Regions from separate parts of the Ligilactobacillus sp. UO.C109 genome, predicted to be linked through region 1. Evidence: predicted binding sites of a transcription regulator. Region 1 holds the regulator's gene; the other holds the start of a gene.
The links. Region 1 encodes Rex, which represses fermentation and respiration genes when NADH is low (regulators of the CRP and FNR family bind a similar motif). Its sites were predicted from a motif close to TTGTGAANTANTTCACAA; they were not measured.

Region 1 (15,257 bases):
CTTAAAGTTTGGAACTGCATTACTAATAGCTTCAACCCCTGTTAATGAGGAAGAACCTGCAGAAAAAGCTTTTAAGAATAAAAGCACTGACATTCCAGGAACTGCTTGACCGACATGCGCAGCTGCAGCATAGTGGATATTACCTGTGAAGATATTAAACAATCCCCAACCCACCAAAGCTACAATCATAATTACAAAGAAATATACTGGAACCGTCAAAAATGAAGCTGATTCACGCAATCCTCTTAAATTCAAAGTCATAATGAACAGGACAATTAAAATAGATATACCTACACTATGAGCCCTCAAAGAAGGTATCGCAGAAGTGATTGCTTCTGTACCAGATGTTACAGATACAGCTACCGTAAGCATATAGTCAACTAATAAAGAACCTCCAGCTACTAATCCTGCACCTGTTCCCCAGTTCTGCGTAGCAACAACATAAGCACCACCACCAGAAGGATACGCATGGATAATTTGTCGATATGACATAGTTATTGCAAAAAGTAAAATCAATACTATTCCTGCTGCTGGAACTGCATACCATGTAGCTGCTGCAGATAAAACAAATAAAGCTGTTGTGATTTGTTCTGTACCATAAGCAACTGAGGATAAAGCATCTGATGAAAGTAATGCTAGAGCTTTAAATTTTGTTAACGCTTGGCCGCCTTCTTCTGTTGTCTTAAGCGGCTCCCCAATAAGTAATCTTTTTAAGTAACGCCACATAATAATTGCTCCCTTAATTTAATTATCTATTTTTCTCTTTTCTTAACTAAATGTTAAGAATATTTTGATACAAATTATATAAAATCATATTTCATTCAAAGTTTCAACAGCTATTTAATCAAAATGTTTAAAAAAGTAAATTTGTTAGAATTTTGTCACATAGGTCTCGTTAAAAATTAACCATTAATTATTAAAAATACTTTTGATTTTATTTCTAATTTTAATAAAACCATTTCGAACTAAGTTAACAATTTTGGTTGTATAACTTAATAACGTATTAATCGTTATTACAATTAATATTAATAAAACAATACATTCTTTTGATGGCAATGTGATGCCAAATAGCCATGGTAAAAACACACAACTTCCTATCAATCCTAAGATACATCCCACATAAACGGTTACTCTAAGGACATTGAATGGCTTACAAGTCTTATACAAAACTATCAATCCTACTATAGATAATAAAATAGTAGAAGCTGTTGAATAATCTGTATATTTTATTTCAAACATCGAAGCTAGAAGTACCATCATTTCCACAACTATCACATCAGTTATTCCTGCTGGAAAGGCCCTTAGTAATATATTAGATAAAAATCGCCCTTCTATCTTTTCTTTATTAGGTTGTAACGCTAGGAAAAAGGCTGGTATTCCAATTGTAAACATCCCTATCAATGAAACTTGTGCAGGCTTTAAAGGATAAGTAAATGATAAAATAACTGCTAACATTGATAAGAAAAAGGAAAATATATTCTTTACCAAAAACAAACTAGCAGAACGTTGAATGTTATTTACTACACGTCTTCCTTCTAAAACCACATCAGGCATACATGAAAAATTCGATTCCAACAGCACTACTTGCGATGAATAAACTGCAGCATCACTACCAGACGCCATAGCTATACTACAATCTGCATCTTTCAGTGCTAGCACGTCATTTACTCCATCGCCTGTCATAGCAACAGTTCTTCCTTGTTCTTTCAAAATTCGTATAATTTCTCTTTTTTGCGTTGGTGTCACCCTACCAAAAATATTATAGTTTTTAACTGCTTCAGCTAGGTCCTCTTTTGTCTCTAACTTTGTAGCATCAATGTACAAATCTGCATTTTCAATCTGTGCTTTTTTAGATATTTCTGAAACAGTTTGCGGATTATCTCCAGAAATAACCTTTACTTCTACTCCCTGCTCCTTAAAATAATTAAATGTTGCAGGTGCCTCTTTTCTTATGGGATTTGTTATTAATACATATCCTATAGGAATTACTTTACCTGTAATTTTCTTATCCATAAAACCATCTAAAGCTTTTCCAAACACTAGTACTCTGTATCCTTTTTTAGTATCTTCATTAATATTATCTTGATATAATGGAAAATCTTCACGCAATACAAATTCAGGAGCACCTAATATGTATGCATCATTTTCAAAAACAGCCCCACTATACTTATTTTTTGATGTAAATGGAATGATTTCACTTGCTATTACTTTACTCGTCTGTTTACAATAATTTCTTATAGCTTTCATAGTATTATTACTTTCATCTATTGCATAAACAAACTTTGCTAATAACTCTTCAAAGGCATCTCTGTTCTCTACATCGATTGCTTTTATTTTTTCTACTTTCATTTCATTTTCAGTAATTGTTCCTGTTTTATCTACACATAAAACATCTACCCTTGCTAGAGTTTCAATACTTTTCATATCATGAAGCAATACTTTTTTCTTAGCTAGCCTCATGGAACTAACAGCTAGTGCTACACTTGTTAACAAATACAGCCCCTCTGGTATCATACCTAAAACAGCTGCTACCATAGATGTTATATTGTCATGTAAACTTTCATGATTTATGAAAATCCCTTGTATAAATAAGACAATTCCAATCGGAACTAACGCTACACCTACAAATTTTACTAATATATCAAGATCTTGGATCATTTCAGAACGTTCAACATTTTTCATTTTCTTAGCTTCTAATGTTAACTTAGAAATATATGAGTCTTTGCCAACCGCTGTTAGTCTTGCTCTACACTTTCCAGCAATAATAAAGCTACCTGACATTAATTTATCTCCTGGCTTTTTAGGAATTTCATCAGACTCACCTGTCAATAAAGATTCGTTTACTAAAACTTCTCCACTTACAATTTCACTATCAGCTAAAATTTGATTCCCCATTTTAAAGATTACAATATCATCTAATACTAAATCTTCTGCATTTACTTGTGTAACCTCTCCATTTCTTACTACCATAGCCTGCGGAACATTTAGCATCGTTAACTTATCAACAACTTTTTTTGCCCTTAATTCTTGAATTATCCCAATAAAAATATTTGCAATAATAATCGGTAAAAAGGTTAAGTTTCTAAATGAATTTACTAAACATAAAAGTAAAGTTAATATTAAAAATATCAAATTAAAATATGTAAATATATTTTCTGCAACTATTTCTTTGGCAGTACGTACAGGTGGTTTCACTGCCTCATTACTCCAACCATTTTTCTTATATTTTTCCACTTGTTTATCCGTAAGCCCATAGTCTGCATTAGGAGTTATCCTATTTATGTCAATTTTTTCGTTACTTGATTTTTTCATTACTATCCCCCAATCCCTAACTATCACTAATGTTAGTATAACATGTAGGATATAATAAAATCATTGAACAATCTTTAACTTTTATATAATACATTTAAAATATTATATAATTTTAAAAAAATAAACACTGAAATTTCATGACTGAAATCTCAGTGTTTATTACTTATTTTAATTTAGTAATCTAAACCTAGATTACATCATACCACCCATACCTGGTGTTGCAGGCATTTGGTCGTTACTTTCTGGTTCTGGCTTATCAGCAACTACTGCTTCTGTTGTTAATAATAAAGCAGATACACTAGCTGCATTTTGAAGTGCTGAACGAGTTACCTTTGTAGGATCCACAATACCAGCTTCAACCATGTCAACCCATTCATTTGTAGCAGCATTGAAACCTACACCTGGTTTTTGTTCCTTTAATTTTTCAACAATTACAGAACCTTCTAAACCTGCATTTTCTGCGATTTGACGAACAGGTTCTTCCAAAGCACGTTTTACAATGTTAATACCTGTTTGTACGTCGCCTTCTTCTTCCAAAGCAGCAACTTTACCAATAACATTTACCAATGCTGTACCACCACCAGGAACAAATCCTTCTTCAACAGCAGCACGTGTAGCATTCAAAGCATCTTCAATACGGTACTTACGTTCTTTCAATTCTGTTTCAGTTGCAGCACCAACTTTAATAACTGCAACACCACCAGATAATTTAGCCAAACGTTCTTGTAATTTTTCACGATCAAAATCAGAAGTTGTTTCACTAATTTGCTTCTTAATTTGTTCTACACGTTCAGCAATCTTGTCCTTATCACCAGCACCTTCAACAATTGTTGTATTTTCCTTAGTTACTGTTACTTTTCCAGCAGAACCTAATTGTTCAACTGTTGTATCTTTCAATTGTAAGCCTAAGTCATCTGTGATAACAGTAGCACCTGTCAATGTAGCAATATCTTGTAACATTGCCTTACGACGATCGCCAAATCCTGGAGCTTTAACTGCAACAACGTTAAATGTTCCACGAATCTTGTTCAAAACAAGTGTAGGTAATGCTTCACCGTCTACATCATCAGCAATAATCAATAATGGACGACCTTGTTGTACAATTGATTGCAATAATGGTAATACTTCTTGAATGTTTGAAATCTTCTTATCTGTTAATAAAATGTATGGATTATCTAAATCAGCTTCCATCTTATCATTATCAGTTACCATATATTGTGATAGATATCCTCTATCAAATTGCATACCTTCAACAACATCTAAAGAAGTATCGATACCTTTAGATTCTTCAATTGTAATAACACCATCATTACCAACTTTTTCCATAGCATCGGCAATTAATTTACCAACTTCTTCGTTAGCAGATGAAATAGAAGCAACTTGTGCAATATCACTCTTGGATTCTACTGTATGGGACATTTCATGTAATGCATCAACTGCAGCCTTAGTTGCTAATTCAATACCACGACGAATTCCAACTGGGTTTGCACCAGCAGTTACATTCTTCATACCTTCATTTACAATAGCTTGTGTTAAAACAGTAGCAGTTGTTGTACCATCACCTGCAATATCATTTGTCTTAGAAGCAACTTCAGACACCAATTTTGCTCCCATATTTTCGAAATGATCTTCTAAATCAATAGCCTTAGCAATTGTTACACCATCATTTGTAATTGTGGGGGAACCATAAGATTGTTCCAAAACAACATTACGGCCTTTAGGACCAATAGTTGATTTTACTGTATTTGCTAATTTATCTACACCCTTCAACATCTTTGAACGAGCATCTTCTGAAAACTTAATTTCCTTTGCCATAAATCTCTTCACCTCAAATTAATTAAAAATTAATCTATAACCGCAATAATGTCATTTTCACGGATTACTAAATATTCTTCGCCTTCATATTTAACTTCAGAACCAGCATACTTATCAAAAACAACTGATTGACCAACTTTTACTTCAGGTTCAACCCTTTGTCCATTGTCTAAGATACGTCCGTTACCAACAGCAATTACTTCACCTGTTGTAGGCTTTTCTTTTGCATTACTTGCGATAACAATTCCACCAATGGATTGTTCTTCTTCCTTTTGAACTTTTAAAACAACGCGATCTCCTAATGGTTTAAGCACGTCTAATCCCTCCAATATCAATCATCTGTATCATTTAGCACTCTCAACTCTTGAGTGCTAACTACAATTAATACTATAACCACTTTAAATATAAATTGCAAGTATTTTTTATCACTCGACACATTAGAGTGCTAATTTTTTTATTTGACCTGTTAATGGTACAATTAAACTTAAAAATGAAAGGTGATAATTAATTTGGAACAAAGAAATTCTATTCCCTTATTGCTAACCTATATTGGTTATCAAATTTTGTTAGCAATATTCAATATTTTTTATAATCAAAGTCATAATTTTTATTTGGTTGAAACTATTATTGGAATACTCTGCATGTTGTTTATTGTTTATCTCAATCATAGATTCTCTTTTAAAAATAAATTAGAATATAAAACTATTAAACTTAAATCTATTTTACTCTGGAGTATCCTTGGTATGGTCGGTGCCCTCATAATTCAAATTGGATTATCTCGTATCGAATCAGGACTTTTTCATTTTTCATCATATTCAGCTAATACTAACCTATTGTTAGAAATTGTTCACCATTACCCATACTACATTTTAGTACCTGGAATTGTTGCACCTGTAATGGAAGAGTTAATTTTTAGAAAAGTTTTATTTGGAAATTTTTCAAGATTCATCCCTTTTCTACCTGCTGCCTTAATTTCCAGTCTTCTATTTAGTTTAGCTCATATGGATGGTCATTTCCTTATCTATGCTAGTATTGGCCTTTTGTTTTGCTATATTTACTATCGGACTGGAACGATTATTACTTCTACTTTTAGTCATATATTTCTAAACTTGTTTATTATACTTCTATCATCGCTTTAGAAGTTATTAATATCAAAAAATTGCTGAAGATTAATGTGATTAGATAACATCATAATCTTCAGCAATTTTTATTTTGAGACTCATTTCGGTCTTCTATGTAACACTACTCTTCTGTGCTTCCAAAATGATTCAAGAAATAAATCAAAGTTTCCATTTCATTCGTCAAATCTACATTTTGCACACGTATATTTTCTGGTACAGTAATTCTAAGTGGTGTAAAATTCAATATTCCCCTTACACCAACTTCCACTAACTCATCTGTAACTTTTTGTGCTACAGGAGCTGGAACAGTTAAAATTACAATTTCAATTTGCTGTAACTTTAATTGTTCTTTCATATCAGACATTGGATATACTGGAATTCCACTTTGAATTGTTCCCGTAATATCTTCATTTACATCAAATGCTGCACTAATTCTTACATGATTACTTTGATGGAAATTAAAGTTCAATAAAGCATGTCCTAAATTACCAACCCCAACCAAAGCAACATTAGTTAACGTATCTTGATTTAATTGCTTAGTAAAAAAATCAAGTAAACTTTGTACATCATATCCGTAACCACGTTTACCTAAAGCACCAAAATACGAAAAATCACGTCGAATAGTAGCAGAATCTACTTTTACGGCTTCAGCTAATTCTGTTGAAGAAACTCTATTCTTTCCAGAATTAGATAATAGTCTTAGATAACGATAATATATCGGTAGACGTTTTGCAGTAGCCTGCGGAATCTTTACTTCTGCCATTAGACTTTCCTCTTTTCGTGAAATATTTAACATAAGTTTAACACATAGCTCCACAATTATACAATATATTGGCTTAATTATCATCTTTAACGTTTTTATTTGTGAAATTTCTATGTTACACTATAAATCGTCTTAGTGTTATAATACAGTAAATTAATAGAAAAGGTGATTTTATGCTACTTTTACAAGCACAGCAAGTTGCCCGACATTTTGGAGCAGATATCCTTTTTGAGAATGTCAATCTTGATATAAAAGATAATTCCAAGATCGCACTTGTTGGTCGCAACGGAGCAGGAAAATCTACACTAATAAAAATGTTAATCGGTGAATCACTTCCAGATGAAGGAAAAATCGTTACTAAACGAGATTTAACTATTGGATATTTAGCACAACATACAGGATTAGAATCTACTAAAAATGTATTAGATGAAATGTTAAGTGTCTTTGAACCCTTGCAAAAGATGGAAGCTAAGATTCATCAACTTGAAGAAAAGATTGCTTCTCCGTCAATTCCACATGAATCTAAGGAATATCAACAATTATTAAATCAATATGATCAATTACAACATGACTTCCAAGAAAATAATGGTTATGGTTATGAAAATGAAGTAAAAGCTGTTTTACATGGTTTCCAATTCTTTGAAGAAGACTATGGAAAAATGGTTTCTGACTTATCAGGTGGACAAAAAACTCGTTTAGCTTTAGCTAAATTACTTTTAGAAAAACGTGATTTATTAATCCTTGACGAACCTACTAACCACCTCGACATTGAAACTTTGACTTGGTTAGAAAATTATATCCAAGGTTATACCGGTGCCCTTTTAATTGTTTCACATGACCGCTACTTCTTAGATAAAGTTGTCAATGAAGTTTATGAATTAAGTCATCAACATTCTAGTCATTATGTTGGAAATTATTCTCATTATATTGAAGAAAAAGCTTCTCGCTTGCGTACTCAATGGAAAGAATATGAAAAGCAACAAGTGAAAATTCAAAAATTAGAGGATTTTGTTAATAAAAACTTAGTTCGAGCTTCCACAACTAAAAGAGCTCAAAGTAAAAGAAAACAATTAGAGAAAATGGATAGATTAGAGCGTCCTGAAGGTGAAGAAAAAGGCCCTCATTTTAAATTTCATGCTAGCAAGGAAAGTGGAAATGTAGTTTTAAAGGTTACAGATGCTGCTATTGGCTATGATTCAAAAGTTATTTCAAATCCTATCACTTTCGAATTACGCAAACATCATGCAATGGCTGTTGTCGGACCTAATGGAATTGGCAAATCCACCTTACTAAAGAGTATTTTAGGAAATATTCCTTTCATCCATGGATCTGCTACTTTTGGTACTAATGTTCAAACTGGGTACTACGATCAGGAACAACAAAACCTACATGATAAAAAAACTGTCTTAAATGAAATCTGGGATGATCATCCTAATATGTTAGAAAAAGACGTTCGCTCATTATTAGGTAGTTTCTTATTTGTCGGTGATGATGTTAAAAAAGTAGTACATAATCTTTCTGGTGGGGAAAAGGCCAGATTAACATTAACAAAACTTGCTCTACAAGAAGATAATTTCTTAATGCTCGACGAACCCACTAATCATTTAGATATAGATAGTAAAGAAGTATTAGAGAGTGCTTTAATTGATTTTGAAGGAACCATCTTATTTGTTTCCCATGACCGTTACTTCATCAATCAAGTCGCTGATACCGTTCTTGAAATCACTCCAGAGGGAAGTAACTTATACCTTGGTAACTATGATTATTATTTAGAGAAAAAAGCTGAATTAGAAGCAATTGAAGCAGCTAAAGAGGCAGAACAATCTCAAGATGATCAACAAGTTTCAAAAACTTCTCAAAAGCAACTTAACTATAAGAAAAGTAAAGAATTACAAAAACAACAGCGTAAATTACAACGTTTAGTTGATGATGCTGAATCTGAAATGGAACGTCTTGAAGAATTAAAAACTAATATAGAGCAAGAAATGACACTACCTGATAATTTCAATGATCCACAAAAAATGGATGAGTTACACACAAAGCTATCTAAGGCAACAAATGATTTAAATGAAGCCGAAAGTAAATGGACTGAACTAAGTTTAGAATTAGAAGGATTACAATAAAAAAGATGTAAGACTTAATACCAGAGTTATGCTCACTCTAGTCATACTAAGTCTCACATCTTTTTATTTTTCTACCATCCATTCAAATTCTAGACTTGGTTCAGCATTCAATGTCATGTCAGCTCGAACACCATGCTTGAAAGCCACATATCCAGCAGCACCTATCATCGCTGCATTATCACCACATAATTTCAAAGGTGCTTTCAACAATTCTACATCTTTAAATGCTGTTAATTCCTTATCTAATCTTGTTCTTAATCCTTGATTAGCAGCTACGCCTCCAGCAAGAATTAATTGTTTTACCTTAAAATGTCCCAATGCTTTGACAGTTTTGCTACTTAATACATCAACTACACTTTGTTCAAAACTTGTAGCTAAATCTGCCTTATCAAGTTTTTCTCCAATTTGACTAGCATGATGTACAGTGTTAATAAACGCACTCTTCAAACCACTGAAACTAAAATCAAAGTTATCTTCTTTCTCCATCGCTCTTGGAAAATTAAAAGTATCTTTCCCCGTTTTAGCTAATTCATCGATTTCCTTACCAGACGGATACTTCATTCCCATTACTCTACCTACTTTATCAAAAGCTTCTCCAGCTGCATCGTCACGAGTTTCACCAATTATTTGGAATTTATTTTCCTCAGGCATATATACTAATTCAGTATGTCCTCCCGATACTAATAAAGCTAAAGCTGGAAATTTTATCTCTCCTATAAATCTTGCGGCATAGATATGTCCAGCCATATGATTTACTGGAATTAATGGTAAATTATGTGCAAATGCAATGGCTTTAGCAGCAGCTACACCTACTAATAAAGCACCCACTAACCCTGGACCATAAGTCACTGCTATCGCATCCAAGTCCTCGTAATCTATATTAGCTTCATCAAGAGCATCTTGTATGCAATATGTTATCTGTTCAATGTGATGTCTTGAAGCAACTTCTGGAACAACCCCACCAAATCTTTGATGACTAGCCACTTGAGTTGCAACTATGTTTGACAAGATTTCATTTCCATTTTTTACTACTGCTACACTTGTCTCATCACAACTAGATTCAAAAGCTAAAATTATATTATCTTTTTTATCCATTATTCTCCACCTTAAATTTTAAATTATAAATAGACGTACATTTCTATTGCATCTTCCAAAGTTTCAGTATAATAATTTTTTAAGAATTTTCCTTCTTTAAAACCCATTTTAGCGTACAATGATTTCGCAATAATGTTATTATTGTTCACTTCTAAAGAAATTACTTTATAGCCTTCATCTTTGCAAAAATCCATTACTTTTTTCATCATAAACTTTGCTAGTCCTTGTCCTTGATATGGAGTAACAACTGCAAAATTAGTAATATGTGCTTCACATTTTAATGGATAAAAGTCTACACCTATAAATGCAATAACTTCATTTTTAGCTACTGCAGATATATAAATCGAACGTCTATTGTTCAACATTTCTTGCAAAAACGCTGTATGATTCCATGGTGTTTTTCCATCATAAACGTCTTCTTCAATTTGTAGAAAACTATTAATATCTGTAACTATAGCTTGCCTTAAAGTAATTCTATTTTGATATAAACATTCCTCAAAAGAATAAACTTTCTTATATTGTTTAAACATTGTTTTATAATTGGTCATTAAATTTTTTAACGTACTTAATTTTTTCATCACTATTCTTATCTAGCCACTGCTTTTCAGCTTGTGTTAATCTCAAATAATCTGGAATAAAATCGTTAATATTTTCTACTACGCTTTCTTTCTGTCCTAAAACACCTAACACCATTGCTGACGGATAATTATCTTTTCCTTCAGCAAAAATATAGTCTTCTCCAGTAAAGAATTCACCAATTTCTTTTTCTAACTTAATTGCATCTTCACCCACAAAGACAATTTCATTGCCTTTTAATTTTTCTTGAAGTTTTTCTAAAGAAATATGCCCGTCAGGCATTACATTAACCAATTCTCCATTTTCCCAACGATATACCCCGGCAAAAACATTTTGTCTTCTAGCGTCAAATAAAGGGACAATAATCCTATTAGTATTTTTATAGTTTGCCGCCAATACTTTTAAACTAGAAACCCCCACCAATTCTTTATTTAAAGTAAACGCAAAAGTCTTTGCCGTAGTAACTCCTATTCTTAAACCCGTATATGAACCTGGACCTTTAGCAACAACAAATCTATCTATTTCTTGAATCGTTGTTGCAGCTTTTTTTAATAAATCTTCTACAATTGGCATAAGTGTAGTACTATGATTTTTTAAAACATTAGTAGTAGTTTCTGCTAACAATCTTTTATCTTCTAATATTGCCACACTTAGAGGTCTATTAGACGTATCTATTGCCAATATTTTCATAATTATATTCACCTCGTTTGAGTTTTACTCGTATAATTTTATCACACTAACTTATTGATTAAAAATCTGTTATCTTAATTCTTTCTCGACATTCATTTTTTAGGTAGTTATAATTAGCTTACATATATTTATTCTTATGAGGTGGTTTAATTTGAAAAACATATTAATACTACATACTGGTGGAACAATTGCAATGTCTGAAGATCAAAATGGTGCTGTATCTCCCGATTCTTCTAATCCTCTTAATCAATTTGCTAATCCTTTTGCTGGAAAATTAAACTTAATTACTGAAGATATTTTCAATTATCCTTCTCCACATATTGGACCTAAACAAATGCTTCTACTGGAAAAAAGAATTTTACGTGCTGCTGATGAAAATATTGATGGTGTTGTTATCACTCACGGTACAGATACTCTTGAAGAAACTGCTTATTTTTTGGATTTAACCATTCCTAGTAAATTTCCTATCGTTATTACTGGTGCAATGCGATCCGCAAATGAAATTGGATCTGATGGTCTACATAATTTTCAAACAGCTATTCAAACTGCTGCTAGTGATGAAGCTCATGGTAAAGGTGTTTTAGTAGTAATGAATGATGAAATTCATACTGCTAGATATGTTACAAAAACTCATACAACCAATGTTGCAACTTTTAGAACTCCAACTTTTGGACCAATTGGTTTAGTATCTAAACATAAAGTTTCATTTTTTGAAGAGTTACTTAGACATACTGCCTTACCTATCCAAAATGTTGTAAATCATGTATATTTATTAAAAGCATATGCTGGTATGGATAATGAACTTTTTAATTTTATTGCTAGCGATACAAGTAATACTAATGGTTTAGTTATAGAAGCTCTTGGTGCTGGAAACCTTCCACCACATGTACTTCCTAGTTTAAAGAAAATCATTGATAAAAATATTCCTGTCGTTTTAGTTTCTAGATGTTTTAATGGTATCGCTGAAGATGTTTATTCTTACGAAGGTGGCGGTGTTCAGTTAAAGGAGATGGGCGTCATATTCTGCCAAGGATTAAATGGTCAAAAAGCTCGAATAAAATTATTAGTTGGTATTAGTGCCGGCTTGAAAGGTAAAGATTTAGTTAATTTTGTTAGCGATGCAATCTCATAATAATAAAATAAGCACTGACAATAGAATTATTATTCTATCTATTGTCAGTGCCTTTTCTTTTATATCCACTCACATTCAGCTAAACATGATACTTTATCATTATTCTTAACTTCATGTAAAGTAGTAATTGTATCATTACTATTTATTATTTGGATATTGCTTGTTACTATATCACCATATGTAATTTCTTGTTTATACTGAATATTTATCTTCTTTAGCGTATGTTTGCTAAGAAAATCATAGTCTAACGTATCTAACATCCAGTCAAAGTAGTGTACATTATTAACGTGATGATTTGAATCTATATCCATAAAACGAACTTGATATTTTTTATGATTGTCTATTTCCTTTATCTTTTTAACATTTTTATATCGTTTCACCTTAGGAGTTTCAGTTGCCCCAAAAGGTATAATAAGTTCTGGTACAATCTGAGAAATTTTTCTATTTTTAAAATCCATTAATACAAAGATTGTATGCATCCTTACTAACGGATTATCATCCATATCATCTATTCCAAATTCGCGATAACAAAAATATTTATTATAAGAATCTGCTTCTGTCCAAATTTTAACTTCCTCATTTATCTTAGGAAGGCGTTCAATCTCCAAAACATGTTGAGTAATAACCCATCCATATCCTAGACCATTTACTTTATCTGTTCCTATACCTAATTGTTCACTCTGATTTTCCGATGCTAACATCATCAAATCAACTAACATTCCAATATTTATATTCTTAGTTACATCAGTTTCGTAGAAAACTACCCGATGTTTCTCATTGTATCTCTTGGCTACCATTTATATTACCTCTAATCCAAATGATGATATAAATTGTATACTTCCTGTTTTTTTAGTCCATTTTCTTTAGCTACTTCTTTAATTGCTTGATTAGGTTTTAAATTCCTATCTTCAATCAACTCTTTTACCTGTTCTTCAATACTTAAATCAGTGGTTACCTTATTCTCTTCTACTTGTTCATTATGATTACCATCTAGTATTATTACAAATTCTCCACGAATCTCAGAAGTATTTGCCCATTCCATTACTTCTTCTAAATTTCCCCTAATAAATTCTTCGAATTTTTTAGTCAATTCGCGGCATAATACAACTTTTCTATTTCCCAGCACCTCTAACATATTCTTTAAGGTCTTTTTCAATCGATGTGGAGCTTCATAGAAAATAATTGTGCTAGTATGTCCTTTTAAATTCGTTAATTCTTGTTTCTGTTCACTATTTTTTCGTGGCAAGAAACCATAGAAATAAAATGGCTGTGGAATTAATCCCGAAGCTATTAACGCTGTTATACCTGCATTAGCTCCTGGTAGTGGTACAACTGGTATATCTTCTTTAATACACGCCTCAACCAATTCATGCCCAGGATCACTTATAGATGGCATACCTGCATCGCTAACTTGTGCAATATTTATACCTGTCTTTAACTTTTCAACTAACTTAGGTATTCTTTCCTGAGTGTTATGTTCATGAAAACTAATTTGTTTAGTACTGATATTAAAATGATTTAATAGCTTTTGGGTATTTCTAGTATCTTCTGCTGCTATTAAATCTACTTCACCTAAAACTTCTATCGCTCTAGGTGTCATATCTCCTAAGTTTCCAATAGGAGTTGGAACCAAATATAAAATTCCATTTGAAGTTTGTCCTTTGAAACTACTAATTACTTGTAATACCATTAATGCCTATCACCATATATCACATCCTGGCAAAATACACATGGCTCATCATTAACTCTTCGTGAACCATACATATTATCCACATTGCAGACATGAAATCCTTCCTCATACAATTTTTCTAAATTCTTTCTAGATTTAGAGAGTTCTGTTCCTTCCTTGTTGCCTTTTTGTTTCTGCTCAATTTCATGCAAATGTTCTCTTAAATGTTGATTTTCAATTTCTAACTCTGCATTCTTTTCAATTACTTTACCCATCTCAGCTTTTATCCGTTCAATTTGAGATAATGTAAATTTTGTTTGTTTCTCCAATTCTTCAAAACTATCATATAGTTCTCGTTTATTCACAGTACCACTCCTATTTATTTAAAATAGCAATCAAACAAATTTAACGTTAAAGTTTCTAACATATTTTGCATAGATATATTACTTGCTAACTTTCTATTGCTTTCTACCACCAAATTTAAGCTATTAATCAATTTACTATTTGCTATCTGTGCAGTATTTTGTTGGATAAAATCTATATTTTCTTTAAAGACTATTTCTTCTGTCAATCCAAAACGTTCTAAAACTGTATCACGTACAGTTAATATTATAACTTGTAATACTAGATTTTGATCTTCTTTATTTTGAATAAGTCCGATAATTTTTGATTGAATCATTACAAATGATAATAAATCTTTTCTTAACAATTTTCGATACCAATTATTGACAGTTGCTAAAATCTTATCAAAATTTTCATTATCATTAATTTTTTTAGCCTCAACTACACTTTGAGCAAGATTGGCTAAAATATGACTATTTTTCTCAGAAATACCTTCTGAAATTAATTCTTGCTCCAATTGTCCAGAAGTAAGTTGTTGCATTTCAACTTCTTGACACCTTGAAATAATAGTTGGTAACAATTTTTGTGGTTCTGATGTTAATAAAAAAGCTGTTATATT
Region 2 (15,257 bases), on a different contig from region 1:
TCCAAGATTGGATTAAACTGTATATATTTATTATCGGTACCGATGCAGATTAATTTAATCAGTTAGATTATATGAGATAATAATAACTGGACTTGCGATTCTAATTTTTTGGAGTTGCAAGTCCTTTTTGTTTATCTGGAAGGATGGATGATGAACTGTTTATAGATTAAAAACACATCTTACATAAAGGAGAAAATAAAGATGAAAAGAATTAAAGCAATTATTACTGGAATATTTATAAGTTTAACCGCAGTTTTGTTAGTTGCATGTGGAAAATCTACTAGTGAAAATTCTAAACAAGTTTTAAATTTAAGTACAACTGGACCATTAGATACTATTGATATTTCTAAGTCTACTGGTTATGGTCAAACAGGAAATGTTTTTGAAAGCTTTTATCGACTAGGTAAAGATGGTAAAGTAACCCCTGGACTAGCTAAGAGTGGTCAGGTTTCACAAGATGGTAAAACATGGACTTTTACTTTGAGAGATGCAAAGTGGAGTAACGGTGATAAGATTACTGCTCAAGATTTTGTATATTCCTGGAGAAGAACAATTGATCCTAAGACAGCTTCGCCATATGCTTATTTGTTCTATGATGTAAAGAATGCTCAAGCTATTAATGAGGGTAAAATGTCAGCTGATAAGTTAGGAATAAAGGCTGAAGGTGATAACAAGGTTGTTATTACATTAGATAGACCTATATCATATTTTAAAGTCTTAATGACATATCCATTATTTGGACCACAAAATGAAAAAGTAGTACAAAAGTATGGTAAGAAATATGGAACTAATTCTAAATACATGGTGTATTCAGGACCATTTAAAGTTAAAGATTGGAATGGTACTTCGGATAAATGGTCATTTGTAAAGAATAATCAATATTGGGATAAAAAAGTAGTAAAACTACAAAAGATTAACTATCAAGTAGTTAAAAATACCAATACAGGTTATCAATTATTCCAACAAGGTAAGTTGGATTTAACACCATTATCTAGTGAGCAAGTTAAGAATCTACATAACAAGCCAGAATTCAAGCAATACTCTTATTCTTACGTTGCATATTTAGACTATAACTTTAATGATTCTAATGAAGTAAATCGTAAGGCACTAAATAATAAGAATATTAGATTAGCTTTATCATTGGCGATCGACAGAAAGACACTTACAAAGAAAGTTTTCGGCGATGGATCTAATGTACCAACTGGATTTGTAGCATCCGATTTAGCTTCTAATCCAAGCACAGGTAAAGATTTCGCAGAAGAACAGAAAGTAGATAATACGGTTGATTATAATGAAAAATTAGCTAAGGAATATTGGAAAAAAGGATTACAAGAAATTGGTGAAAAGAATTTGAATTTCACAATTCTAGCTTCTAATGAAATGGCTAATAATGATGCCTTAACTCAATATTTACAATCACAATACACAAAGGTACTACCGGGAATTAAGATTTCTGTACAAAACATTCCTGGAAATAGTGCATTATCTAAAGCTCGCAAAGGTAACTATGATATTTATGTATCAGGTTGGGGTGGAGACTTCAAAGATCCAATCACATTCATGCAAATTCCAGTTACAGGAACTTCGTACAATTATGGAAAATATTCTAATAAAGAATATGATGCTTTAATTGAAAAAGCGCAAAATGAAGATGCCAATGATGTTAATAAGCGTTGGGAAGATTTAGTAAAAGCAGCTCGAATCTTTAATGCTGATCAAGGTGTAACGCCTCTATATCAACAAACAACATCTTATATGCAAAATACAAAAGTGAAGGGTATTATTCAAAATACTGCAGGTACACAATGGAATTACAAATACGCTTATATTAAATAGGTAAGAACTCGTCTAGAATGAATTTCTAGGCGAGTTTTTAAGTTGTGCTAAATAATTTGTATAAGAGTATTGATTATGTTGTATGTAAGCGTTATTCTATATTTGTAAACTTATTATAAAGATTATTACTTAATTACAAATAAATTTAAGGGAATATATTGTAAAAATACTTAAATCCAATCGTTAAGTTAAGTAATTTGTCTTATAATGTTATTGATAAGAAAATTCCAGGAAAGGTAACTATTTTATAGTGGTGATTTAAATGTCAGTATTAGAAGTTAAAGATTTACATGTAACTGTTGAAGGAAAGGAAATTTTAAAGGGCGTTAATTTAAAGATGTCGACTGGTGAAATTCATGCAATTATGGGTCCGAATGGTACTGGGAAATCAACACTTTCTTCAACTATTATGGGAGATCCTGCTTACAAGATTACAAAGGGAGATATTTTATTGAATGGTAAAAGTATCATTGATTTACCAGTTGATGAACGTGCTAGAATGGGACTATTTTTAGCAATGCAATATCCACAAGAAATTCCAGGAGTAACTAATGCAGAATTTGTTAAGAGTGCGATCAATGCTCGTCGTCCCAAAGATGATCCGATTCCTTTAATGGATTTCATCAAACGTTTAGATGAAACATTAGAAACATTGGATATGTCTGAAGAAATGGCTGATAGATATTTAAACGAAGGCTTTTCTGGTGGTGAAAAGAAACGTAATGAAATTATGCAGATGATGATGATCAGACCCGAATTCGCAATATTAGATGAAATTGACTCTGGACTAGATATTGATGCACTTAAAGTCGTTTCTCGTGGTGTCAACCAAATGCGTGGCGATAATTTTGGATCTTTGATTATTACTCACTATCAAAGACTCCTGAACTACATCGTTCCAGATTATGTACATGTTATGATGGATGGCCAACTTGTCAAAACTGGTGGCCCAGATTTGGCAATTCGTTTGGAAAAAGAAGGATACGCAAAACTTCGTGATGAACTTGGACTAGATATTAAATTAGTTGATGAAAATGCTTAGGGGGCTTGTACAATGAAACAATTATCCATAGATGAATTGATTGAACTTCGAAAAGAGCCCGAATGGTTTAGAGCTAAGCGAAATGAAGCTAAACAATTAATTGAAACTACTAAATTGCCTAGTTTCCAAAAAATTAAGTATCATGACTGGGATATAAATGTTGATGGGACGAGTGTAATTGATGATCAACCTAAATTTGATACTAACGCTGATGTCTATCAATATGCTAGTAATAAGGCACAAATTAAGTTACCATCAGAATTTCTTGATAAGGGTGCAATTGTCGAAGACTTTGAAGATGCTTTGATTAATCATGAAGACATTATGAAGAAATACTTTATGGAAAAAGGATTAAAAATGGACGATAATCGCTTGTTAGCAGAACATGTAGCAAATCTTCAAAGTGGAGTTTTGGTTTATGTACCTAAAAATGTAGACTTAGAAACACCATTAACATGCGAATATATTCAAAATTCACGAGTTGAGGAAGATTATGTTCACCATGTACTAATTGTTACAGAAGCAAATAGTTCACTATCTTATGTGGAACGTTTAAAAACAGATGGTGATAAGAAAAATACAGCTAACATCGTGGTTGAAGTTATCGCTGGTGATGGAAGTCGAATTCACTTTGCTAGTGTCGATAATTTAAGTAAGAACACAACTGCTTATATGAATCGTCGTGGATACTTACAAAGAGATTCCAAGATTGACTGGGCAATGGGTATGATGAATTCTGGTTTAACAATCGGTGATTTTGATTCTGATTTAGTTGGCGATGGCTCTCATGCTGAATTAAAAGTCGTAGGTATTTCAACAAGTGATCAAATTCAAGGAATTGATACACGAGTTACAAATATTGGAAAGAATACAATCGGTCATATCTTACAACATGGTGTTGCTTTAGATGAATCCGAATTAACTTTCAACGGCATCGGACATGTAATGAAGAGAAGTAAAGGCTCTGATGCACAACAAGAAAGTCGTATTTTAATGTTATCTCCACAAGCTAGAGGGGATGCTAATCCAATTTTGCTAATTGATGATAATGATGTTACTGCAGGACATGCGGCAAGTATTGGTCGTGTAAATCCTGAACAATTATATTACTTAATGAGTCGTGGCTTACAAAAACGTTTAGCTGAAAAATTAGTAATTAGAGGTTTCCTAGCTCCTGTTTTAGATGAAATACCTTTGAAAGAAATTCGCAATGAGTTTAGTGAATTGATTGAAAGAAAGGTAAGTTATGATGAAGAAAACTAGTGATTTAAGGAAAGATTTTCCTCTTTTAGAAACTAAAATGAACGATCAGCCTTTAACTTACTTAGATAGTGCAGCTACTTCGCAAAAGCCTAAGCAAGTAATTGACGAAATTGCTGACTACTATAATAAATACAATAGTAATATTCATCGCGGTGTTTACAATTTAGCAGTCGAAACAACTGATAAATATGAAAATGTAAGACATAAAGTGGCAAATTTTATTAATGCTTATCGCGATGAGGAAGTACTTTTTACCAAGGGAACAACTCAAAGTTTGAACTGGATAGCACAAGGTTATGTTAGATATAACTTACATGAAGGCGATGAAATTGTTACCACCTATATGGAGCATCACAGTAACATTGTTCCATGGCAAGCAATTGCACAAGAAAAGAATCTAAAGGTAAAGTATGTAACTTTAACTGAAGAAGGTAAACTTGATTTAGACGATTTAAAGCAAAAGGTTACTGATAAAACAAAGATTGTAGCAGTTACTCATGTTTCTAACGTTTTAGGAACAATTAATCCAATTAAAGAAATTGCAGCTATTGTTCATCAAAGTAATGCAATTTTAGTAGTTGATGGTGCTCAATCTGTACCACATTTACCAGTAGATATACAAGATTTAGAAGCAGACTTTTATGTATTTTCTGGCCATAAGATGTTAGGACCTACTGGAATTGGTGTTCTCTGGGGAAAGTATGAACTCTTAGAAAAAATGCATCCTTTAGAATATGGCGGAGAAATGATTGACAGTGTAACAACTGAAAAATCAACATTCAAAGAGATTCCTTGGAACTTTGAAGGTGGAACGCAAAATATTGAAGGTGTACTAGGTCTTGGTGCAGCGATTGATTATTTAGAAGAAATCGGAATGGAAAATGTGGCTCGAAACGATGAGGACTTACAAAAGTATGCACTTGAAAAGTTAACTAATATTAAGACTATTGAAATTTATGGTCCCAAAGATCCTGATCAAAGATGTGGAGTAGTATCCTTTAATTTGAAAGGTATTCATCCCCACGATGTAGCAACTTTTTTAGATGCTGATGGAATTGCAGTTAGAGCTGGTCACCATTGTGCACAACCACTTATGGATTGGTTAGGTGTGAGTGCTACTTTGAGAGCAAGTTTCTATTTTTATAATACTTATGGAGAAATCGACAAATTAGTAGATTCTCTAAAGAAAGTAGAGGAATTTTTCCAAATATGAGTAATTTAAATAATTTATATCGACAAGCAATTTTAGAAGAAGCTAACCATCCACGACATAAAGGTAAGTTAGAAAATAAAAGTGTTGAAGTTGAATTGAGAAATCCGACTTGTGGCGATGTTATTACCTTAACTGCATTAATTGAGGATAATAAGATAAAAGATATTGCTTTTGATGGCTATGGTTGCACAATTTCTCAATCATCCGCAAGTATTATGACAAATGAAGTATTAAATAAAGACTTCGATACAATAAAAAACATGGTATTGTCATTTTCCGATATGATTACAAAAGAAGTAAAACCTGATAGAAAAGTTTTAGGTGAGGCAATAATTTTAGAAGGGGTTAAACAATTCCCAGCTCGAATTAAATGCGCAATGTTATCATGGAAGGCAATTTATCAACTTATTGAGAAGTATGAAGGAAAGGGTGAAAAGAATGATTAGTGAAGATATAAAAGACATTGGTGGCCAATATAAATATGGCTTTAAAGATGATATTGAACCAATATATACAACTGGTGAAGGTCTTAGTGAAGAAGTTGTAAGAAATATTTCTAAAGCTAAAAATGAACCTGAATGGATGTTGGATATTAGATTGGCTGCTTATGAAAAGTACAAGACTTTGAAGATGGCTAATTTTGGACCAGATTTGTCAGAATTGGATTTAGATCATATTAATTATTTTAGACGTGATACTGATACAGTAGCTAGAAAATGGGAAGATGTTCCACAAGAAATTAAAGATACCTTTGATCGCTTAGGCGTACCAGAAGCTGAACGCAAGTATTTAGCAGGTTCTTCTGCTCAATATGAATCAGAAGTTGTTTACCATAATATGAAAGAAGATTTTGCCAAAAAAGGTATCATATTTATGGATACAGATTCTGCAGTTCAAGAATATCCGGAATTAGTAAAGAAATATTTTGGAAAGTTAATACCAGCAGATGATAATAAGATGGCCGCGCTTAATACTGCTGTTTGGTCTGGAGGAACATTTATTTATGTGCCTAAGGGAGTGAAAGTTGAAACACCTATTCAAAGTTACTTCCGAATTAATGCCGGAAATTCAGGACAATTTGAAAGAACACTAATCATTGTCGATGAAGGTGCTAGTGTTAACTATGTAGAAGGTTGTACTGCTCCTAATTATTCACAAGATTCCTTACATGCGGCAGTTGTTGAAGTAAATGTTTTGAAGGATGCTTATTGCCGTTATACAACAATCCAAAACTGGTCCAACAACGTATATAGTTTGGAAACAAAACGTGCTAGAGCTTTGGAAAATGCTACTATGGAATGGGTAGACGGTAACCTTGGTTCTAAAGTAACTATGAAATATCCAAGTATCTATTTAGATGGTGAAGGTGCACATGGAAATATGTTATCTATTGCATTTGCGGGCAAAGGTATTGACTCTGATACTGGTGCAAGAATGATTCATAATGCTAAGAATACATATTCGTCAACTGTATCAAAATCTCTCTGTAAAGATGGAGGAATTGCTGACTATCGTGGGTATGTAAGGTTTAATAGAGATAGTGATGGTTCGTTTGCGCACGTTGAATGTGATACTATCATTATGGATGATGAGTCTTCAAGTGATACAATTCCATTTAATGAAGTATTAAATAGTAATGTTTCAATGGAACATGAAGCTAAAGTTTCTAAAATTTCTGAAGATCAGCTTTACTATTTGATGAGTAGAGGTATTTCTGAAGAAAAGGCTACTGAAATGATTATTATGGGATTTGTTGAACCATTTACTAAAGAACTACCAATGGAATATGCAGTCGAATTGAATAGATTGATTGAATATCAAATGGATGGTAGTGTAGGTTAATTATAAAAAAGCATGCTTTTTAAGTATGCTTTTTTATATTATTGTGAAACATGTATATAATTATAAATTTTGCTAAATTAGTACTAATTACTCATATGATGTATAATTTAATCGTAATGAAAGCGGTTTATATAATTTAAATATGTATATAAAAACGGTATTATTTTTATATTTCGTGAGGAAGTGTACAAATTGAAAGTTACGTATGTATTGAAAGTTAAGACTAATTTTTTTTGGGATAGCTTAAATGTTATAAGGGCTAGTATTTTAGGTGCCAATGATGGGATTATTTCAGTATCTGGAATCGTGTTAGGTGCTGCAGGGGCTAATCTTAATAGTAAGACCCTTTTAATCAGTGGTTTGTCTGGCATGCTAGCTGGAGCTTGTTCAATGGCTGGTGGAGAATGGATATCTGTAAGTACCCAAAGAGATATTCAAGAAAAAACAATGGAAAGACAAAGTCAGTTGGAAAATGAAGACTGTGAAAATTGTCCGATAAAATTGCAAAAGAATGATATCTTAATGCCGTTTCATGCTGCAGCCAGTTCTTTCTGCTCATTTATAATCGGGGCAATGATTCCATTATTGACGATGATTCTAGCAAGACCAGAACATCGCGTGGTATTTACATTAATTGCGATGATTGCCTCATTATCAATTAATGCAGTAGTTTGTACACACAACTCTGAGGTTTCAACTAGCAAAACAATTTTACGAAATGTTATAACTGGATTGTTAACGACGTTAGTTACCTTTATTTTAGGGGCGTCAGTATAGATACTTTTAAAGGTCCTATACCTAAATTTTATTGGGTATAGGGTCTTTTTTTGTAATTTTAAGAAATTCTAAAATAAAATTAATGAAATTTATATTTTGATACATAAATCACATTTTTAAAGTTTATAAACTGTTGTCAAAAGCATTGTCATATTAACATTTATAATGATTAAAATAAATGATAGCGTTTATAAGATTTTTTGAAAATAAAAAACATTGTGAACGATTTTTCATTGAATTTAATTTAACTAAGGTGTAGTATTAACAGTGTAGAAAACGTTTTCTTAAAAATCACAAAGGAGGCTTTGAGCATGGTTGAAAAGACTCAAATGCAAAACGTTGATGTAAAAGATGCTTGGGAAGGATTTAGAGGAAAAGAATGGAAAGAAGAAATTGATATTCGTGAATTTATTCAAGATAACTTCACTCCATATGATGGAGATCAATCTTTCCTTGAAGGACCAACCGAAGCTACAACGAAGTTAAACGATAAATTAATCGACTTAAAATTAAAAGAACGTGCACATGGTGGACCTCTTGAAGCTGATACAAAAGTAGTATCAACAATTACATCTCATAAACCAGGTTATTTAGACAAGTCATTAGAAAAGATTGTTGGTTTACAAACAGATAAACCTATGAAACGTGCACTTATGCCATATGGTGGTATCAGAATGGCTAAAGGTGCCTTGGAAGCTTATGGATTTAAGATTGATCCAGAAACAGACTTCGTATTTGAAAATCTATCTAAGACACATAACCAAGGTGTATTTGATGCATACACAAGCGAAATCATGAAAGCTCGCCACAACAAGATTATCACTGGACTACCAGATGCATATGGTCGTGGCCGTTTGATTGGTGACTTCCCACGTGTTGCATTGTATGGTATTGATCGTTTAATCGAAGAAAAGAAAAAAGATTTGGAAAATTGTGGCGATGGTGAGATGACTAACGACATAATCCAGATGCGTGAAGAGATTTCTGATCAAATCAAAGCCTTAAATGATATGAAGATTATGGCTGAGTCTTATGGCTATGACATTTCCAAACCAGCTACAACAGCTAAAGAAGCAATTCAATGGTTATACTTTGGATATTTAGCATCTATTAAACAACAAAATGGTGCTGCTATGTCTATTGGTCGTATCGATTCATTCATCGATATTTACATTGAACGTGATATGAAGCGTGGTATTTTAACTGAAAAAGAAGCACAAGAATTAATTGACCAATTCACAATGAAATTGAGAATGGTATGCTTCATTCGTACACCAGCTTACAACTCACTATTCTCAGGTAACCCTATCTGGGCAACATTATCAATTGCTGGTATGGGCTTAGATGGACGTCACCATGTAACTAAGACATCATATCGTTTCTTAAATACATTGCATAATATGGGTGCCGCACCAGAACCAAATATCACATTACTTTGGTCTGATCGTTTGCCTGAATCATTTAAGCACTATGCTGCAAGTGTATCTATTGCAAGTTCTACAATTCAATACGAAAACGATGACTTAATGATGAAGACATGGGGAACAGACTACTATGGCATTGCTTGCTGTGTATCTGCACAACCAATTGCAAATGGTATGCAATTCTTCGGAGCTCGTGCAAATCTAGCTAAGGCTGTATTGTATGCTATCAATGGTGGTAAGGATGAACTTACAAAACAACAAGTAGGTCCTGCATACGAACCAATTAGCTCAGAATACATTGACTACGATGAATTCATGAAGAAATTCGATGACATGATGGAATGGATTGCTGATATTTATGTAAATGCTTTGAACACAATTCATTACATGCATGACAAGTATTACTATGAATCAGCACAAATGGCATTGAAAGATACATTAGTAGATCGTAGCTTTGCTACAGGTATTTCTGGATTGTCTGTTGCTGCTGACTCAATTTCAGCTATCAAGTACGGACATGTTAAAGTAATTCGTGACGAAGATGGTATTGCTGTTGACTTTAAAGCAGATCATGACTTCCCTCGTTATGGTAACGATGATGATCGTGTTGACGATATTGCTGCATGGCTTGTTAAGGAACTATTTACTAAGATGAGCAAGCATCATCTATATCGTGGAGCTAAGTTAACAACATCCGTTCTTACAATTACTTCAAATGTTGTTTATGGTAAGAACACAGGTACTACTCCAAATGGTCGTCAAAAGGGTGAACCATTTGCACCAGGTGCTAACCCAGCATACGGAGCAGATACAACAGGTGCTTTAGCATCATTATTATCTGTTGCTAAATTACCATACAAGTATGCTACAGATGGTATTTCTAATACATTTGCTGTAACACCAACAACATTGGGTCATGATGAAAAGATGCAAGAAGATACATTAGTAAACATGATCGGAGGCTATATGAGAAAAGATGGTCATCATTTGAATATTAATGTATTCAATAGAGATACTTTATTAGATGCTCAAGCACATCCAGAGAAGTATCCAACATTAACAATTCGTGTTTCAGGTTACTGTGTATACTTTGCTGATCTAACTAAAGAACAACAAGATGACGTTATTGCAAGAACCTTCCATACTTCAATGTAATATTTAGAAGAGAGTAGGTGGAGAGAATGAGTGCTAATCCTTTATTGAATCCAGTTCCAACTAAAGACGGTCATGTCGTAGGCTATGTACATTCTTTGGAAACTTTTGGGGCTGTCGATGGACCAGGTATACGTTTTGTCGCTTTTATGCAAGGTTGCCATATGAGGTGTAAATTCTGTCACAATCCGGACACTTGGAAAACAAGGGTAGGTTCACAAATGACGACTGAAGAAGTTCTAAATAAGGCACTTCCTTATCGTAGCTTTTGGGGCGACAAAGGTGGAATAACTTTATCAGGTGGTGAAATTCTATTGCAAATAGATTTTGCACTAGAGTTATTCAAGATGTGCAAGGAAGAAGGTATTAGCACTTGTTTGGACACTTGTGGACAGCCATTTACAAGAAGAGAACCTTGGTTTAGTAAGTTCAATGAGTTAATGGACTATACCGACATTCTATTAGTTGATATCAAGCATATTAATTCGGACGAACATAAGAGATTAACCGGATTCCCAAATGATAATATTTTGGATATGTGCGAATATCTTTCTAGCATAGGGAAACCTGTTTGGATTCGTCATGTCCTTATCCCAGGCATCACGGATAATGATGAATACTTGAGACAATTGGGCGAGTATGTTAAGGAAAATCTTCATAATGTCGAAAAATTTGAAGTATTACCTTATCATACAATGGGCGTTCATAAGTATCATGAAATGGGTATCAGATATCGTCTTGAAGGTGTTGAGCCTCCTACGCCAGAAAGAGTAAAAAATGCTGAAAAACTGCTAGAAGTAGATAGATATCAAGGATATAAAGATTGGTATCCAGGCATTAATACTTTGGATCAACAACCAAGCTAGCTAAATTGGCAAATATAAAATAAAAACATGGTATCGCTTAGTTTTGCTAAGTAGATACCATGTTTTTTGGTTTTAAAATGTATTTTTAGTCATATAGGGGTTCACTTTTTTGAAGATAGTTAAGCATTGCTTCAAGATTACTTTCAGCATCATTTCTACCTATATTATAGAGTTCAGTCATCTTTTTAGTATTGTGTTCAAGCCTACCAACTTTAACTGGATCCTTGGGTGCTAAACAAAAAATTTCGTCGTTGTGTTCAAGTTTATTTAAAACTTCAACAGAATGATTATACATTTCAGGGCGTCTGATAGCCGTTTTAACGAATTCTGGGTATTCCTTGAAGCTATTACTGTAGAGGCGTTTTAAAGCAAAACTAGTAGGCTTTTTGCGATAATCACGTGGACGAGTACGAACAACTACAATTTTTTGAAAACCCATTTTTTGAGCGATATCAAAAGGGATAGAGTTAGCAATACCACCATCTAGACAAAGTCCTTTAGAAGTATTATGTGGCTTTGAGATGAAAGGCATAGATGAAGAAGCTTCTAAAGCATCAATTAAGTCTTGGCCAGGTTGGGGATTACGTAGCGTCACAGCTTTTCCGCTTTCTAGAGAAGTAGCTACAACAATAAAATCAGTTTCAGACTTTAAATAAGCTTTATTATCGAAATTATGCCAATCTAATCCATGATCATCAAATAAGAAATCTAAGTTAATAATACTTTCATGCTTAAAAGGGCGTGCTAAAGAGATATAGTCATGATCTTTACGGTATTTAACATTTACATTATAAGTTCTTTGATATTGTTTTGAAACGAAATTAGCACCATTTAGAGACCCTGCAGAAACTCCAATAACACAATCAAATTGAATATCATGTTCCAAAAAGGTATCTAGAACGCCAGAAGTATAGAGGCCACGCATTGCACCACCTTCTAAAACTAGAGCTGCATTGTAATACATGTAACCATTCCTTTCGAAAAATAACTAGAATTAATATAAACCTAAAAAGTAGAGATAGCAAGAATACAAAGGAATAATAAGAGAATTTAAATATTTAATTAGCCAAAAACAATGCAACTGTAAAATATTTAACAAAAAAACAATCTCTATCATTAAAATAGAGATTGTTGACAGCCAAATCTTTAATCAATTAAGAATACTTAAGTATATCCAAGATAAGTATTAAAATAACAACTTAATTTAATGCTTATAATCACTTATTCGACGGTTTTCATATATGATAATGCGTCGATACCCCTTAATGGTAAATAACTAGAACTAATATTGGATTCATCAATATTAAGAACATAGTCTTCTTGAATGTTTGTAACTAAGTGAGACAAATTGTTAATTTGTTCAGATTCAAAGCGGTTAAAGGATAAATTACGCTTTTTCTTCATAGCATCTTCTAATGCACGGGAAATTGAAATATTTAAGTAATGTCCAGTTTCACTGTTAGAAATACGCCATTCAATCTTATTTTCGTCATTGTTTAACTTGCTAATAATAATTTTATTCATATATAATTACCACCTTAATAAATGTAAATGCTTTCCCTAACTTACAAGTATAACTCTACTCTTATTTACGAATAAAAGCAAGGGTAAAATTGAAAATATAAGTAAATAATTGTTTTTACTTATTTAAAAAGTTGAATATCCATATAATATAAGGATTGGTATGTTAATATAATTGTTTTGATAAAGGATTATTGAATGGAATCAGTTATATAATACAAATTTGCCTTTAAAAACAACAGATCGTAGACAGATTATTAAAATCAAAATTAGGAAATTAATTTCCAATAAAATAAAAAGTTATTTTAACTTTCTGAAAAAATATGATTTTTGATAAACATCAAAATTAATCAATAAAGCTATAATGAGATTATATTACACTGTTTGGTTTTCTCTTTATCCATCTTTATGAAAAACTTACATTTTTTAGAAAGATGAATTAAGGATTAATCATGACAAAAAAGCCCCCTAATCTTTATAGTAAATTGGAGACTTTAAAGTGTATCTATTATTAAACAGTGTTAGAAGATCTTTGATCTAAGAATTTTTTATACTTTTCAACATACCATGGGTAATATGAACGATTATTTTCTTGATAAAATTTTTTATTCTCTAGCATAATGTATCCCAACAACTCATTTTTACCTTTTGTAGTGTTGGGTATAGGCAAAGCATCTTTAACGCTTTTATAGGAAACCAATTTAACTTTTGTTGGGCGTTCTAATTTATAATCTATTTTATGTCCTAATTTCTCGTAGCTAGCAACTCTTGCATTAAAACTAATAACATCCCCAACAACTAATTTTCCTAGCTCAGCAAAGCCTTTTGTGTAGTTGAACCACAGATGATCTGTAACTAGATTGTTATTTATCTTAACATTTTTGAACATAATTGTTGGAGCTAATTTATCTCTATCTAATCCACGCCTATATGTAACTTTGTAACCACACCTTGCATATTCAGCTGTAAAATTGTACCGTTTTTGACTTCCTAATTGAAGTAATTTTTCCCGAACATTCGAATCATGTATAGTCATTTTCCCCCACGCTTTCATCAATATATAAAAATAGAAGATACCACTAATCACAGTAGTATCTTCTATATATTAATTACGTAATTTATTTATTCTTTCAGCATGAGTTTCATTACCAGAATTAAAAACATATGACCCGGCAACTGCAACTGTTGCGCCAGCTTCTCGACATAGTTTAACAGTTTCTTCGTTAATTCCACCATCAACTTCTATATCAAAGTTAAGATTTCGTTCTTCTTTTATTTGATGTAGTTGGCGAATCTTTTCTAATGTTTCTGGTATGAATTTTTGTCCACCAAATCCAGGATCAACTGTCATAACAAGTACTTGATCAACAATTGATAGAACACTTTCAATTGCACTAACTGGTGTTCCTGGATTAATTACTACTTCAGCTTTAGCATTGTTTTTCTTGATTAAATCTAATGCACGATGAATGTGTGGTGTAGCTTCATAATGAACACCTACAATGTCTGCACCGGCTTTTATGAAGTCTTCTACCCAATTTTCAGGGTTATTCACCATCAAATGAACGTCAAAAACCATTTTGCTTTGTGGTCTTAATGCTTTAACTACATTAGCACCAAAAGATAGATTAGGAACAAAATTTCCATCCATAATATCAATATGGAGATATTCAGCACCGGCATCTTCTACTTTTTGTACATCAGCACCTAGATTTAACATATCAGCGCTAAGAATAGAAGGAGCTATTTTCATATAAATTCACCTCGAATTATCTGGCTTCAAGAACCTCAGGGCCATCTTGACGCCCAACAATAACAGTATTTACGATGTCTAAGAATAATCCGTGTTCGACAACTCCTACTTGATTAATTAGGTAATCTCCAAGTTCTTTAGGATTTTCAATTTTACCTAAGTGAAGATCGATAATATAGTTATCAGAGTCTGTATGAAGTAAACTGCCATCTTCATTTTTTCTAAATTCTGGATTTAATCCTTTTTCTTCAAAACGTTTAAAGACAGTACCACTACCATAAGGGATAACTTCAACTGGTAATGGAAATTGTCCTAGATCATCGACCATTTTACTTTCATCGACAATCCACATATTCTTATTAGATTTAGTTGCAACAATCTTTTCGTATAGTAAAGCTGCACCGCCACCTTTAATTCCTTGGAAGTCAGAAGAAATTTCGTCAGCACCATCGATTGTTAAATCAATATGATCAACTTCATCAATATCTTTAATAACAATACCCAAAGACTTAGCTTGTTCAGCTGTTCTAATAGAAGTTGTAACACCAACAATGTCTAGACCTTCTTC

Region 2: the regulator Rex is predicted to act here: its motif matches at 8,190-8,207, upstream of pflB (formate C-acetyltransferase).

What each region holds. Positions count from the first base shown of each region.
Region 1 covers NZ_JAPSFH010000027.1:39,594-54,850, reverse strand. Annotated here, with positions in the region: gene OZJ21_RS04530 (APC family permease) at 1-726, opposite strand, end outside; gene OZJ21_RS04525 (cation-translocating P-type ATPase) at 910-3,312, opposite strand; gene groL (chaperonin GroEL) at 3,505-5,127, opposite strand; gene groES (co-chaperone GroES) at 5,157-5,441, opposite strand; gene OZJ21_RS04510 (CPBP family intramembrane glutamic endopeptidase) at 5,637-6,266, shown strand; gene OZJ21_RS04505 (redox-sensing transcriptional repressor Rex) at 6,370-7,011, opposite strand; gene OZJ21_RS04500 (ABC-F family ATP-binding cassette domain-containing protein) at 7,185-9,134, shown strand; gene tsaD (tRNA (adenosine(37)-N6)-threonylcarbamoyltransferase complex transferase subunit TsaD) at 9,198-10,229, opposite strand; gene rimI (ribosomal protein S18-alanine N-acetyltransferase) at 10,253-10,777, opposite strand; gene tsaB (tRNA (adenosine(37)-N6)-threonylcarbamoyltransferase complex dimerization subunit type 1 TsaB) at 10,764-11,495, opposite strand; gene OZJ21_RS04480 (asparaginase) at 11,647-12,627, shown strand; gene OZJ21_RS04475 (acyl-[acyl-carrier-protein] thioesterase) at 12,687-13,424, opposite strand; gene rsmI (16S rRNA (cytidine(1402)-2'-O)-methyltransferase) at 13,436-14,317, opposite strand; gene OZJ21_RS04465 (DNA replication initiation control protein YabA) at 14,317-14,661, opposite strand; gene holB (DNA polymerase III subunit delta') at 14,676-15,257, opposite strand, start outside.
Region 2 covers NZ_JAPSFH010000003.1:65,234-80,490, forward strand. Annotated here, with positions in the region: gene OZJ21_RS00390 (peptide ABC transporter substrate-binding protein) at 202-1,836, shown strand; gene sufC (Fe-S cluster assembly ATPase SufC) at 2,099-2,878, shown strand; gene sufD (Fe-S cluster assembly protein SufD) at 2,891-4,141, shown strand; gene OZJ21_RS00405 (aminotransferase class V-fold PLP-dependent enzyme) at 4,128-5,354, shown strand; gene sufU (Fe-S cluster assembly sulfur transfer protein SufU) at 5,351-5,800, shown strand; gene sufB (Fe-S cluster assembly protein SufB) at 5,793-7,196, shown strand; gene OZJ21_RS00420 (VIT1/CCC1 transporter family protein) at 7,389-7,973, shown strand; gene pflB (formate C-acetyltransferase) at 8,285-10,552, shown strand; gene pflA (pyruvate formate-lyase-activating protein) at 10,579-11,415, shown strand; gene OZJ21_RS00435 (patatin-like phospholipase family protein) at 11,501-12,379, opposite strand; gene OZJ21_RS00440 (hypothetical protein) at 12,637-12,939, opposite strand; gene OZJ21_RS00445 (hypothetical protein) at 13,448-13,972, opposite strand; gene rpe (ribulose-phosphate 3-epimerase) at 14,042-14,689, opposite strand; gene rpiA (ribose-5-phosphate isomerase RpiA) at 14,706-15,257, opposite strand, start outside.